DNA from 2 places in the Streptomyces sp. GS7 genome. Region 1 is predicted to be linked to the other one. Evidence: riboswitches for the same ligand, from Rfam matches in the RefSeq annotation. Region 1 holds a riboswitch; the other holds the start of a gene.

Region 1 (7,549 bases):
TCTTCCTCATCGTGATCGTCGTGGTGTTCATCGTCATCGTGATCCTGGTGATCTGGATGATCGTGCACTTCATCCGCAAGGCGTTCCGCCGCCGCGGCTAGTGCGGCTGGTAACGCGCCTACGCCGATTCACCTTTGGCGTTGCGCGTTACGCGTTTCACCTCCGCATCGGGGGCGGCCGGAGTCCGTTGGGGCTCCGGCCGCCCCCGTTTCGCCGCGCTCCGCAAATGCCTCCGGCGGGCGGAAAAGGGAAGGGGAAGGGGAAGAGAACGGAACGAGCCGCATGCCGGACGTTCCGTACGGCGCTCAACGAGGCAGTAGGGCCTGGCCGCTTGGCGCGGAACTCGGTACGGCTCGCCAAGGCGCCCCGCGTGAGCGAAGGGGAGGTGGATCCCAGCACCGTCGAGGAAGTACGAGGAAGTACGAGGAAGTACGAGGAAGTACCACGCCGTCCGGCATGCTGCCGCCAGGGTCTTGCTGATCCTCGGTGTCTCCGAACGGGCCGTCATGGGGCACATGGGGCGGTCCACCACCGCCGTGGCCGCGCGGTTTCCGCACATGGCCGACTCCGTCCGCGGCGAGGTCGCCCGACAGGTCGGCGGACTCGTCCGGAAGCGGGGCGGAGGCGGGCCGGCCACGTATGACGACGGGGCCGCCGGAGCCCTCGTGCCGGCCAACTGAGATGGAAAACGGGACGGAAGCCGATGAGGCGCCCGGTCCGTCGGACCGGGCGCCTCATCTACTGGCGGTAGCGGAGGGATTTGAACCCGACCGCGTGACCCTTCTCACCTGCGGTTTTGTCGGAGAACCCGAAAAATCGGGGCGTTTCGATGCCGCTCGATGCTGTTCCGTTGCGCTCGATCGCGTCCCGTGTGGACATGTCCACACGGTCGGACGGGTCCCGGACAAGCGTTGCGCCGCCATCGCTTGGCTCTGGTGTAGCCGCTTCTTTGCCCCCCAGTGAACGCTACTGCCATCGCAGGGTCGGTGGGTTTCCAGGAGTGGAAGGGGGGCGATCTTATCCGGAGTTGACTACGAAGAGTTACTTTCGTATTCGACTATCTGATAGGCGGGCGCGGCGTCTCGTCCGGCTCCTCGCCGTCGAGCAGGGCCACTTCCCCGCCCTGGCCGCACGCTACGAAAGCGATCTCGACCCGCGCCTGCGCAGTCGCCCTCAGCAGCCGGGCGCAACGTACCGGCGAGGTTCGCCCCGATGTCGACCCACGGTGCTCCTCCCCGCGACGCCAACGCCACCCGCCTGCGCAACCGCGGCGCCGTGGACGGACACCCCTGCGGTCTGCGGAAACGAGCCCAGGGTGCATCGGTCGGTTCAGCACCTGGCGGTGAGTCGCCGATACAGGAGCCGACACGGGAAAGGGATCAAGGACGAGGGGAACGGATCATGGTCATCGTCAACGAGTGGCAGATGGTGGACAACATTGCTGCCGGGCTCGGCTTCGGCGCTGCCATCGGCTTGGAGCGGCAGTGGCGGGCTCGGATGGCTGGGCTGCGGACGAACGCGCTGGTGGCCGCCGGGTCGGCGCTCTTCGTCCTGCTGTCCAACTACGGCTTTACGCAGGCCACCAGTACCGTCGGATACGACGGCTCACGGGTCGCGGCCCAGATCGTCTCCGGCATCGGCTTCCTGGGAGCCGGTGTCATCATCCGCGACGGGCTGAGCGTGCGCGGACTCAACACCGCGGCCACACTGTGGTGTTCGGCTGCTGTCGGCGCCCTGGCCGGCACGGGGCTGTACGTCCTGGCGGGGCTCGGCACACTTGCGGTGGTGGGTGCCAACCTGCTGCTGCGGCCGCTGGGCCGGCGCCTGGACCGGGAGCCGCGCGGCGGCGCCGAGGTCGCCACCGACTACTACTTCGAGGCGGTGTGCACCGAGCCGGAGGAGGCACACATCAGAGCCCTGATCGTCCAGGCCGTCGCCCAGCCTGGCTTCCGGCTGCGCTCGGTGTTCAGCCGCGACGCGGAGGAAGGGAAGGTCACCGTCGCCGCGGAACTCACCACCGAGCGTCGTGATGACTCCCTTCTTGAAGCGGCTGTCAGTCGACTGTCGTTGGAGCCCGCGGTCTCCGCAGTGAGCTGGACGGTGATCGGCCACCCGGACGAGGCCGATTACCCTGCGGACGAGGCGTCCCACCGCCGGTTCCGGGACTTCTTCACCGGGTGGGGGCACGGGAGAGCACCACGGCGGTAGCCGGGTGTCGCCGAGAGGGCTCGTTTCTGCAGGTCGCTCGTCGTGAACGGCGGCATCATGTCCGGTTCCGACCGCACGGGCCAGGAGGCTGGCGGTCACGTGGCGGCTACCCCGTCAGCCGTCACAGCCGACTTCGCCACCGCCGTGACCTCTCCTTTCAGCGGCCGGCGTGGTGGCTGAGGGCGGCGTGTGGGTCGGTGCCGTCCGTCAGGTGGTCGGTGTGGACGGTGGCGGCGGTCAGGCGTGGGACGGCGTGGATGAGGGCATGCTCGGCGGCGACGGCGACTTCATGGGCCTGGACGACGGTCAGGTGGGGATCGACGACGATGTCGGCCTCGGCCCGCAGGGCATGGCCGATCCACCGCATGCGGACCTGCCCGGTGCCCAGGACGCCGTTGATGTCGCGGAGTGTGGTCTCGGCGGTGTCGACGAGGTGGGGGTCGACGGAGTCCATCAAGCGACGGTAGACCTCGCGGGCGGCGCCTTTGAGCACCATGAGGATCGCGACGGTGATCAGGAGGCCGACCGCAGGGTCCGCCCAGCGCCAACCGAGGGCGACACCGCCGGCTCCCAGGAGCACGGCCAGGGAGGTGAAGCCGTCGGTGCGGGCGTGCAGGCCGTCGGCGACCAGTGCGGCGGAGCCGATCTTGCGGCCCGTGCGGATGCGGTAGCCGGCCACCCACTCGTTGCCGATGAAGCCGACCAGGGCGGCGAGGGCCACCGCCCACAGGTGGGTGACGTCTCGTGGGTGCAGCAGCCGGTCTATGGCCTCGTAGGCGGCGAGCGCGGAGGACGCGGCGATGGTCAGGACGATGGCGATGCCGGCCAGGTCCTCGGCTCGGCCGTAGCCGTAGGTGTAGCGGCGGTTCGCCGCCCGGCGGCCCACGACGAACGCGATGCCGAGCGGGACGGCGGTCAGCGCGTCGGCGGCGTTGTGGATGGTGTCGCCCAGCAGCGCCACCGAACCGGATATCGCCACGATCATCGCCTGGATGACCGTGGTCAGCCCGAGGATGCCCAAGGAGAGCCACAGGGTGCGCATGCCCTCGCGGGAGGTCTCCATGGCCGAGTCGACCTTGTCCATCGCCTCGTGGCTGTGCGGAGTGACCACGTGCGCAAGCTGGTGTCGGAAACTGGCCCACCGGCCCTCCCCGTGCACGTGATCATGGTTACGGTCGTGGTCGTGCCGGTGGTCACCGTGATCGTGGCGGACGGCGGTGGGGTGCGGGTGGTGGTGCGCACCGTGGCCGTGGTGGTGATCAGGCGACTCGTGGGTGTGGGGGTGCTCGCTCACGCTTGCGCCTTTCGCCGGTGGCGGACTGGACGGCGGGACTGCTGCCACACCATTATGTGCACATGAACGCACGCATGCATCTATCAGGTGCGCATGCCTCGCAACAGCCAGACGACGGCGAGCGCCTGGCTGTGGCCGTGGACGTGCTCGGCCTGCTCGCCGACCGCACCCGCCTGGCCCTGCTGCGGCGGCTCGGCGAGGGAGAAGCCGACGTCACGACGCTGACCGCGGCGACCACGGCGGCGCGGACCTCGGTCAGCCAGCACCTGGCACGGCTGCGACTGGCCGGCCTGGTAGCCACCCGCAAGGAGGGGCGCCGCGTGGTGTACGCCCTGCGGCACGGGCACCTGCGCCGGTTGGTCGACGAGGCGCTGAACGTCGCGGACCATCAGATCGGCCACCTGCCGCCCCACGACTGAGTTCCTGTCGCGACCGCGTCCGCAGCCGAGATTCAGGGTCACACGACACCTCGAAGCCGTCAGGGGCCTTGAACATTTCCACGTCCGTGGATCGCTGCCTGCTGCCCGAACCGCGTCATGAACGCACGCCATGAACGAAGCCACCCGGGGGAAAGCCGCCGATCCGTCCACGGCTGCTGACAGGGCGGCGCTGACCGGGAGGGGCTTCACGTATGGCTGCCTCCGTTCAGTGATGCGGTTCCTTGGAACCGGTCCCTACGCAGGGTTCTTCGGAGCCGGCTTTGGCCTGCATGGAGGACGCCGCCCAGCGCTATGCCCCCTTGCGTATTCACGCAAGGGGGACGTGCGTTCGATAGGCTTTTTGCTGTGGGGAATTCCCTTCGCGCGTGACCGCCGGCACGTCCGGTTCCCGAACCGAGCGGTCACAGGCACGGACAGGAGGGGTGCGGTATGAACCGTCGATTGCACGGCCCCGCCGCTGAATCGTTGACCGTTACGTTCGCCATTCTGGTCCTGCTGGAGACCTTGGCGCTGGCCCTCGCCCCCGCCGGTGTCCGGCCGGTGCTCCTGGGCGTCCTGGCCGGCACCGCCATCGCCGTCCTGCTCTTGATACGGCTCCGCCGTGTGGGTGCCCGCTCCCGGCAGCCGCAGCCGCCCAGCGCAGAGGGCTGGCTCAGCAGCCACGCCCTGGAAAGCTTCCCCATGGACGCCGTCCGCCCGCTTCTGAACCGGCCGAACGCGCCGGACCTCCGCCGCCTCTACGCCGCCTGGACCCTCGCCCTCCTCGACTACGAGGCTCGTGTCATCGCCCGCCACCTCCACCTGCCCATCGCCGTCGTCCGGCTGCTGACCGACGCGACACCCCGACGCGACCGCACCCATCCGACCTTGGCACCACACGGCGGTATTCCCGCGGACGACCCCCGCCTGCCGCCCGTACGCCGCGCCGTACGCCAGGCCGCTCACCGACTCGCCGAAGACGCCCCCGCCCTCACCTCCGCCGGCGCCGAGACGCTACGCGCCGGGCTTGCGGCCCGCGCGGACGCTCTACGCCAGGCCGTGCTCGCCGCGCACCGCGCCGGCATGCGGCACCAGGACATCGCCCACGACGCCCATCTGGACCTGGCCACCATCGACACATGGACAGTCTGGACACCCGTCGCCCCGAGCCCTACGGCAGCGCACCACAGGAAGCGGCACGGAGCGGGCGGCAGACGCACCGGGTGAAGCCGGAGGGCGCTCGACATGCCCCTCGTACGCTGCCGCCCGCGCTACTCGAATGGATGGCCCTCGGTCTGCCCGGTCTGCCCCCCTGCCCGCGACCGGCTCATGGTAGGCAGCCTGCTGTCCGCAGAAGGCATGGGCGACGCCTGGTTCACCTCCGAGACCTCGACGGATTTCCGGTGCAGACCATCGGTCCCGTGCTGCACCGCACCCAGCCGGAACAGCCCCGCGGAAGGTGTCGTACCGGGGAACGGAAAGTCAAGAACGAGTCAAGCAGTTGCGGTAATGCGCAAGTATGAGCCAGACTCTTCGAGGTTTGAAAGAAGGCACCTCGTTCGGTGAGGCGTCTGCACGGACATAGGCCACTGACCCGACGACGTCGAGAGACGCCCAGGTTCAGGACAGATCTCCCCGACTTAAGGGGTGATCCCAAGTGGCTGCCCCCGCAAGGGGATTACGCCGTGCAGTGCCAAAGCTCTGACGAGTTGGGGTGAACCAGTCGTACGGACTGGTCCGCTCCTTGCCGTGTCCGCTCGGCGCCCGCGTGCGCCACGGCCGCAAGGAGGCGAGAGACATGGATAGCAGTTGCAGTAGTCCGGGCCACAGTAGGCCCCGCATCCGTATGTCTTCTCCGACCTCCGGTACGCGGTAACCACCTCCTCTGCGCGCTCCCCCACCCTGCCTAGGCACCCGTACGGCCACCGGCCGTCCCGGGTCGCTGTGCTGCGCGCTCGCAGGGGAGATCGCTGCTGCGTACCCCAACCTCCCCCGCCGGGGGACCCGGGAGGCTTCCATGACCAACCTCACCACCACCCCATCGATTCCCGCGCAGCGCACCGCTGTGCTGGACGACGCGCACGTGGGCGACATCCGTGGCGCGCTCGGCACCATCAAGCAGGACGACAACGGCGAGCGCCGGGGCCTGTCCGCGAAGTTCAAGACTCTGCTGGCGATAGTCGGGCCCGGCCTGATCGTGATGGTCGGCGACAACGACGCCGGCGCCTTCGCCACCTACGGCCAGGCCGGCCAGAACTACAGCACCCAGCTGCTGTGGACCCTGCTCCTGCTCATCCCCGTCCTGTACGTCAACCAGGAGATGGTGCTGCGCCTCGGCGCCGTCACCGGCGTCGGCCACGCCCGCCTCATCCTGGAGCGGTTCGGGAAGTTCTGGGGCGCGTTCAGTGTCATCGACCTGTTCCTGCTCAACGCGCTGACCCTGGTCACCGAGTTCATCGGCATCACGATGGCCGCCGACTATCTGGGCCTGCCGAAGGCCGCCTCGGTGATCCTGGCCGCCGCCATCATCATCGCCTCCGCGTTCACCGGCTCCTTCCGCCGCTTCGAGCGGATCGCCGTCGCCCTGTGCGCCGCCTCGCTGCTCCTGGTCCCCCTCTACTTCATGATCCACCCCAAGACGTCGCAGATGGCGCACGACTTCGTGGTCCCGGTCATCCCCGGCGGATCCGGTGAGCTGGCCACCGTCATGCTGCTGATCATCGGCATCGTGGGCACCACCGTCGCCCCGTGGCAGCTGTTCTTCCAGCAGTCCTACGTCATCGACAAGCGCATCACCCCGCGCTTCATGAAGTACGAGAAGGCCGACCTGTGGATCGGCATCGCCATCGTCGTCATCGGCGCCGCCGCCATGATGGGCCTGGTCGCCGCCGCCTTCGCCGGCACCAAGGGCTTTGGCAACTTCACTGACACCGCGGGCCTGATCACCGGCATCGAGGCCAAGGCCGGCAAGGTCGCCGGCGTCCTCTTCGCGATCGCCCTGCTGGACGCCTCGATCATCGGCGCGTTCGCGGTGTCGCTGTCCACCGCGTACGCCATCGGCGACGTGTTCGGGATGAAGCACTCCCTGCACCGGGGCATCAAGGGCGCGAAGGGCTTCTACGCCGTCTACGCCGGCCTGGTCGCCGCCGCGGCCACCATCGTGCTGATCCCCGGCTCCCCGCTCGGCCTGCTCACCCAGGGCGTGCAGACGCTCGCCGGGGTCCTGCTGCCCTCCGCCTCGGTCTTCCTGCTGCTGCTCTGCAACGACAAGCAGGTCCTCGGCCCCTGGGTGAACGGACCGAAGACCAACGCCTTCACGGCGGCGGTCGTCGGTGTTCTGGTGTCGCTGTCGATCATCCTGACAGCTTCGGTGCTCTTCCCGGACATCAGCTCCAACATGATCCTGGACATCATGGCCGGCTGCGGTGTCGCCGGGGTGCTGGCCGCCGGCTACGCCTTCACCCGCCGGCGCACCGCCACCAAGGAAGACCCCATCGACCGCACCGGCCGCGACAACTGGCGGATGCCGCCACTGGAGACACTGACCCGGCCGGTCATGTCCACCGGCCGCAAGATCGGCATGGGCGCCCTGCGCACCTACCTGCTGATCGCGATGGTCCTGGTCGTC
Region 2 (7,549 bases), 4.9 Mb from region 1:
GACCGGGCGAGCATGGCCGTCGGGCTGGAGGTGCGGGTCCCGTTCTGCGACCACCGCCTGGTCGAGTACGTCTACAACACCCCGTGGTCCCTGAAGTCCTTCGACGGACGGGAGAAGAGCCTGCTGCGCGAGGCCACCGCCGACGTGCTGCCGCGATCGGTGTACGACAGGGTGAAGAGCCCGTACCCTCCACGCAGGACCCGCAGTACGCGGTCGCGCTCCAGCAGCATGCCAAGGACCTGCTGGCGCGCCCCTCGCACCAGGTCTTCGACCTCGTCGACCGCGACTGGCTCAAGCGCGCGGCGGACCACGAGGCGCCGCAGATCACCCAGGCGTCACGGCGCGGCCTCGAACGGACCCTGGACCTGGCCCTGTGGTTGGAGATGTATTCCCCCGCCATTACGCTCTCCTGATCCACGACGGCCCTGAGCAGGGATCCGGCGCGGAATCGGTACGGTACGGAGGCGATGGGTGAGCGATGACGATCGGTGACGACGCGGCGCTGCAACTGGTGATCTCGCTGCACCGGCTCACCCGGAGCCTGCGCAGATCCGCCACCGCGGGCGGCGTCCAGCTGACCCACATCGCCGTACTGGCGCTGCTGACCCAGCGCGGACCGTCCCGGATCGGGGAGATCGCGCAGTGGGTGCCCTGCTCCCAGCCGACCGTCACCGCCGCGGTCCTCGGCCTGGAGTCGGCGGGCCTGGTACGCCGGGAGGCCGACCCGAAGGACCGGCGCGCCAGCCGGGTCCTGCTCACCGAGCAGGGCACGGCGGCGCTGGCGGACGTCGCCCGCGGTGAGGCACAGGTGCTCGCGCGGCGCCTCACCGCGCTCCGGCCGGACGAGATCCGCCGGCTCATCGAGGTCGAGCCGCTGCTGCGCCGACTCGCGGAGGCCGGGGACTGAGCAGGCCCACGTCGAGACACCGACCGACGACGTCACCGCACCGGCGGTGACAGCCTGTGGAGCGCGGGCCGGATGGGCCGACGACAAGCCGCGGACCGACCCCGGCGTGCCAGGGACCGCGGCAGGACGTCCCGTCAGTCGTCCGGGTCCTCTCCCCCCGGCTCACTACCGGGGGCGGCATCGATGACCGGTACCGGTTCCAGGCCGACCTTCTCGGCGATCCGGGTCAGCAGCACGTCCTGTGCGGCAAGGTGGCTTTGCAGGTGGGCCACCTCGTGCAGGGTCGCGCTCGCATCGTGGAAGGTCGCTTCGGAGCGCCGGTCCGAGGCGGCGGCCTGCACGTTCTGGCCGACCATGATGACGGACAACAGGACCAGTTGCAGGAACGTCTGCGCCACCCAGGCCACGATGGCCGACGCCCCGGCCCTGATCGCGTCCGGCAGGCTGATCAGGTCGAACAGCGCGAACGCGTAGGCACACCACATGCTGCCGACGGCCCGCGTGATCACGATCGCGATCCTGGTGTTGAACCGGGTGAGCGCATTGTCCTGGGGAAGCTGATCGCTGACCTTCACCGGGCCGTGGGCGTGCCGTGAAGCGATGTGCGGGTGCGGCACGTGCTGGTAGAGCGTCATGGCCTGCCATCCTTCGAGGGGCGGTGCCCCGGTCGGTGTTCCGGCCACGACGGGGGCGGCGGCCGAAGCGGGCCGTAGGAGCAGGCGGCCGGCCGACGCCGGCCCCGGAACGCCGAGTCGGCGGACTGCGGCGCCCCCTCGGTTGCGCCCCTGCTCCGCCCGCACTGCGCTCTCTACCCACAACACCCGCTACCAGAGCCCGAGTTCCGTCAGGATTGGGCAAGGTCGGAGGTTGGGCCCTGTGTGAGGATGCCATGGCGCATTTGTCAAGGCTGTCGTCAAAGTCGCGTCAAGCAGTTGCGTTCTCACGCAAGTATGCCGGTAGGCTCTGAGTGTTCGAAGAATGTGAGGCACCTCGTTCGGTGAGGCGTCTTCACGGACACAGGCCACTGACCCCACGACGTCGAGAGACGCCCAGGTTCAGGACAGGTCTCCCCGGCCTAAGGGGTGACCCCAAGTGGCTTCCCCGGTACGGGGATTACGCCGTGGAGTGCCAAAGCTCTGACGAGTTGGGGTGAACCGGTCGGATGACCGGTGCGCTCTTTGCCGCGTCCGTTCGGCGCCCGCGTGCGCCCCGGCCGGGAGGAGGCGAGAGACATGGACGGCCATTGCAGTAGTCCGGGCCACAGTCGGCCCCGTATCCGCATGTCTTCTCCGACCTCCGGTACGCGGTAACCACCTCTCCTGCGCTTCCCCCACCCTGCCCAGGCACCCGTACGGCCACCGGCCGTCCCGGGTCGCCGTGCTGCGCGCTCGAAGGGGGCGACACGGCGTACCCCGACCTCCCTCACCGGGAGAGCCGGGAGGTTTCCATGGCCGACCAGGACCGACACGGCCGGAAGCAGTTCAACGGCCCCGCACCAGGCGGCCCGACCATGGCCACCCCACAACCACACCCCACGACGGAGAGGAGGCGCCGCCATGGCCTTTCCGAACGCCCTGCTGCGTGCCAGCGTCCAACGACTCATCGACCGCACCCCGCCATCCGCCACCGACCCCACCGTCCTGGCGACCGTCCACACCCGCTGCGACCCGGACGCGGAACCTCACGTCAGGGCCTGGCTCACCCAGGCCCTCCAATCCCATGAAGTGGAGGCCGGCGAGACCCGCGTGCTGACCGCCGAGCCGGACGCCGTACTCCTGGAGGCGCACTTCACGACCACCGGACCCGTCACGGCGCCACTGGGCCAACTGATCGCCCTTGTCTGGCTGCACCCCGCCGTCCACGAACTGCACTGGCACCTGGACACCGCCGTCCCCCACCGGGCCGACACCATCCCCGTCCCCGCGGCCCTCGGCGCCTGCCCGGCGCTCGCACCGACAACTGCGGCAGCCAACCACCCACCAGCCACATCCTGTTGACCCACCAGCTCGGAGGTGCCCGCATGAAACTCCGGCTTCGCCGGCGCACCCGACGCACGACGGCCGTGGTGCGCCCGGTGCCGACGCACTGCGCGCTCCAGGCCGTGTGCGACCGCCGCGTCGAGAAAGAGGTACGGGCCCTGTGTTTTCTCGCGTTCGCGCACACCGGAACGCGGCTGCACAGCCTGCACACCGTCGAACCGAACGGCAGCGTCCATGTGCTCCTGCGACTGACGCTCACCCCGGACAGCCCCGCCGCCGCTGCCCTGGAACGGCTGGTCGTCCAGCTGACACGCGAACCCCGGGTGCGTGAGCTGCGCTGGCACCTGCACACCGACAGGACCCCACCGACCACACCCTGACCGGGCGATCCGGAACCGGCGAAGGACCGACGAGCCCAGGCAACCCGCCTGCACGAGAACGGACTTCGCCCCGCCCCGCCCACCGGACGGTCCGGAAGTCCGTCTGGTGGGGGCCTTCCGGCGGCGACCCGGACGCGGTCCACGCCGTCCGGGAGCGCTGGTACGGCAACTGGCCCGACGAAGTCCGGGACCGGAAGGGCCTGTTCGCCCCGCCCGAGCCCGCCCCCGACGACGCGCCGGCCCTCGACCGGATCGCCGCGTACTTCGGCCGCACGGTCTGACCCACATGCACTCCGCCTTTGTTCCGACGGACTTCACGTAGGTCCAGGACCTCCGCCGCCGCCCGATCGTCCGCAGGGGCCGCCCGAACAGTCGCCTCAACGGCCGTTTCCGGCGGCGCCCGACGGGACGACGCTGTAGGGACGCGGCTGAGAGGCGACCGCAGAGGGGGCGACCGCGCCGTGCGCCGTCGCCCCCGCCCCGAGTTCCGTCCCTCTCCCCCGAAGGGGACGGCCTGGTCTGCCCGTTTGTGGTTGGGTGAACGGGCAGACCTTCTCAAGGCCGCCCCGGCCCTCTTCCCACCCCGTACAGACGAAGAGGGCCGGGGCGGCCGCCACCAGGTGGCCGGACAGAGGAGCCGATCAGGTTGATCCGAACCGTTCGCAGAGAACTCCGGGTACGCAGTGCGGTTGCGGCGTTAGCGGCCGCGGCGTTACTCGCGGGGTGTGCCGGCGCCGGCGGTACCGGTGGTTCGTCCGGGGAGCACGTCATCAACGTGCTGATGGTGAACAACCCGCAGATGCTGGAGGTGCAGAAGCTCACCGCCGAGCATTTCACCGAACAGACCGGCATCAAGGTGAATTTCACCGTGCTGCCGGAGAACGACGTCCGGGAGAAGATCAGCCAGGACTTCTCCAGTCCGGCCGGGATGTACGACGTCGCCACCATCAGCAACTACGAGGTGCCGTTCTACGCCAAGAACCAATGGCTGCTGCCGCTGAACGGGCGCGCGGCGAAGGACACGGCGTTCGATCAGGCGGACATTCTCGCGCCCATGAGGGATTCGCTGACCGCGGACGACGGCAAGCTCTACGCCGAACCGTTCTACGGGGAGTCGTCCTTCCTGATGTACCGCAAGGACGTCTTCGCCGCCAAAGGGCTGACCATGCCTGCGCATCCCACCTGGCAGCAGGTCGCTGACCTGGCGGCCAGGGCCGACGGCGCGCAGCCCGGTATGAGGGGCATCTGCCTGCGGGGCCAGCCGGGTTGGGGCGAGCTGATCGCTCCGCTCACCACCGTCGTCAACACCTTCGGTGGAACGTGGTTCACCAAGGACTGGGAGGCGCAACTCAGCTCCTCCGCCTTCGCATCCGCCACCGGCTTCTACGTCGACCTCGTCCGGAAGCACGGCGAGTCCCGCGCCGCCGAGTCCGGGTACGCCGAGTGCCTCAACGACTTCACCCACGGCGGGACCGCCATGTGGTACGACTCCACGGCGGCGGCCGGCTCCCTGGAGGCGGCGGACTCCCCGCTGAAGGGCAGGATCGGCTACGCGCCCGCCCCGGTCGAGAAGACCACCGGCGAGACCACTGGCAGGTCCACCGGGTCGGGCTGGCTCTACACCTGGGCCTGGGGCGTGCGGAAGACATCCGCACGGCCCGACGACGCCTGGCAGTTCCTCTCCTGGACCTCGGGCAAGCAGTACCAGCAGCTGGTCGGGCGGAACAGCGGATGGGCCAACGTGCCGGCCGGCACCCGCGCCTCCACCTATGCCAACCCCGAATACCGCGCCGCGGCCTCCGCGTTCGCCGATGTCGCCCGCAAGGCGATCACCAGCACCGATCCCCGGAACCCCGGCAGCCAGCCACGGCCGACGATCGGCATCCAGTTCGTCGGCATCCCGGAGTTCGCCGATCTCGGCACCAAGGTCTCCTACGAGATCAGCAACGCCATCGCCGGAGCCGAGACCGTCGACCAGGCCCTGCACCGCTCACAGGAGCTGGCCGAGAAGGTCGCCCAGCCGTACCGGAGACGCTGAGCGCTCCGGGGACCCCACCGCCCCAACAGCCCGCGGCGGACCGGGCACGGGCCGGCGACACCGGCCCGCAACGGCCTGCTCACCGGGACCGCGTGGCATCGCCGCCGGTTGCCGCGGTGAGCTTCAGCAGGTCGTGAACGGCCGCCGCGAGGCACGCGATACGCCAGACGCCGTCCTCGGGGTCGGATGCGGCGGTGCTGGTCGCGCCGACGGTGATCCGCACGATCACGCATTCCAGGTGCTCCCGTGCCTCCCGGTGCTCCTGGGGTTCCCGCCGTTCGCCGTACGGCGGGGTGGGCGGCTCCGGGTCGTGGGCCCTGGTGATGAGTTGGCGGGCGATGCCGACGAGTTGGGCTAGGTAGTGGTCCAGCGTGGTCGGATGCGGAACGAGGCGGGCCTTCCACCACGACTGGGCCACCCGGACGACCTCGCGCACGCGGGTGTCCCTCATGTCCACCGGCCCACTGGCATACGGCAGTTGGGCGAACGCACGAGCCCGGACGACCATCTCTGTCCCCGCGTGGGGGTGCCCCGGTCGCACGATGGGCCGCTGACCCGGGTAGCAGGTCAGGGTTCCGTCGTCGATGAGGAGTCGGATCGCGGCGGCGATCGGGGGGTCGGCGGAGACCAGATTGCGGGCGAGTGCCTGCCTCATCGGCAGCGCCGTCCCCGGGGCGTACGCGCCCGCGGCGACCAACTCCCGTAGCCAGTCCGCGATCTGCCGCGGGCGATCGGTGCCGCCGGGGCCGGTGACGCGGGCGCGGCCGGCGGCACTCAGCTCGACGACGTTCCTCTCGGCCAGGTCGAGGAGAGCGAGTTTCACGCTGTCGACGGGGAGCTGCCGGTCTGCCGCGATCCTGGCCGGGCTGAGCGGCGCACCGGTCAGGTAGTGGCCGTCCTCGATGGCCTCGGCGATCCGTGCCGCGACGTCCGCGACCGGAACACAGGGCGGCTCGGTATCGCGCAAGGTGCGCAGCAGGTCACGGGCGTTCCCGGCCAGTTCCACGAGGCCGAGGAACGAGGGGCACCCCGCCGGCTGGGCGGGCCGGGCGGCGGACTCGATGAGTCCGTCCCACCGCGCCTGATCTGCCGTCGAGCCCGATGCCGCCCGGCGGCGTTGCCTGGCCAGCGGCAGCCACCGCTCCGTGATGTGCCATGTCTTCTCGTAGCCCCTGGCAACCGCGGCGGGCGAGACGCCGGTTCGGGGGCCGTCGACTCTGCCGAGACGCATGAGGTCGCTGGTGAGAGCACGGCGCGCGGTGTCCGGTGCGGGCGGACGTTCACCGCCGCCGGATTTCTGCTCGCGGCTTGACTTCGTCATGGAGACTCCTGGGAGGTTCACCGCACGGCGTCGCCGTGGTGCGCGGTGTGTCAGATGCTCACGTCCGGCACTCCTGTACGCAGCCCCCATGGGGGCGGCTCTTCGGGCAGCCGCGTTGCGCGAAAGTACTCCCGCCCGCGGGCTGCCAAAGAGACGGGCGCTCTCCTAAAGTCCTGGAATCGCGGAGTGCGGCAATCTCCACGATGTGTCGACACACTTCCCGACCAGGACCCGACGAAGGTTCGGCGCACACCGGCCGGGACCGGTCTTCGCCGACGGAGAAAAGATGAGATTGCAGCTCACGCAGATGGTGCCGGTCATGCTCGTCTTCGGGACCTTCTTCCTCGTAATGATCGTCTTCGGCATCGCGGTGTACGAGGAGACCCAGACCTTCACCGACTTCGCCCTCGGCGGCCGTCGGCTCAACGCCTTCATCGCCGCGCTGTCCGCCGAAGCCAGCGACATGTCCGGCTGGCTGTTCCTCGGCCTGCCCGGTGCCGTGTACGCGGCGGGGATCGGTGCCACGTGGATCGCGGTCGGACTGGTCATCGGTACGTACCTCAACTGGCGGCTGGTCGCGCCCCGTTTGCGCATCTACACCCAGTTGGCGAGCAACTCCGTGACGCTCTCCGCGTACCTGGAAGAACGCTTCGAGGACGACAGCAGGGTGTTGCGCACCGTCTCGGCGGCGGTCACCGTCGTGTTCTTCACCGTCTACGTGGCGAGCGGCTTCGTCGCGGGCGGCATGCTGGTCGGTCAACTCTTCGGCACGGGCTTCGAGTTCGGCCTCACCGTCTTCGCCGTGGTGATGGTCACCTATTCCGTGCTGGGCGGCTTCCGCGCCGTGAGCACCTCGCACTCGGTACAAGGCGCCCTGATGGTCCTCGGGGCATTCGCCCTCCCCGCGATCGGGATCTGGCAGCT

What was found. A riboswitch is a leader RNA that binds a small molecule or an ion and turns the genes downstream of it on or off. The one in region 1 is predicted to bind magnesium.
Region 2: another riboswitch for magnesium. It lies ahead of GR130_RS17235 (hypothetical protein); the one in region 1 lies ahead of GR130_RS38665 (NRAMP family divalent metal transporter).

What each region holds. Positions count from the first base shown of each region.
Region 1 is NZ_CP047146.1:8,854,208-8,861,756, reverse strand. Features, by position in the region: gene GR130_RS38695 (hypothetical protein) at 1-101, shown strand, start outside; gene GR130_RS38690 (hypothetical protein) at 474-680, shown strand; gene GR130_RS38685 (MgtC/SapB family protein) at 1,402-2,208, shown strand; gene GR130_RS38680 (cation diffusion facilitator family transporter) at 2,366-3,502, opposite strand; gene GR130_RS38675 (metalloregulator ArsR/SmtB family transcription factor) at 3,565-3,921, shown strand; gene GR130_RS38670 (hypothetical protein) at 4,372-5,148, shown strand; M-box (ykoK) riboswitch at 5,469-5,642, shown strand; gene GR130_RS38665 (NRAMP family divalent metal transporter) at 5,939-7,549, shown strand, end outside.
Region 2 is NZ_CP047146.1:3,915,740-3,923,288, reverse strand. Features, by position in the region: partial or broken gene asnB (asparagine synthase (glutamine-hydrolyzing)) at 1-413, shown strand, start outside; gene GR130_RS17245 (MarR family winged helix-turn-helix transcriptional regulator) at 479-907, shown strand; gene GR130_RS17240 (DUF1003 domain-containing protein) at 1,042-1,542, opposite strand; M-box (ykoK) riboswitch at 1,890-2,063, shown strand; gene GR130_RS17235 (hypothetical protein) at 2,464-2,904, shown strand; gene GR130_RS17230 (hypothetical protein) at 2,928-3,266, shown strand; gene GR130_RS17225 (ABC transporter substrate-binding protein) at 3,913-5,304, shown strand; gene GR130_RS17220 (GntR family transcriptional regulator) at 5,384-6,625, opposite strand; gene putP (sodium/proline symporter PutP) at 6,912-7,549, shown strand, end outside.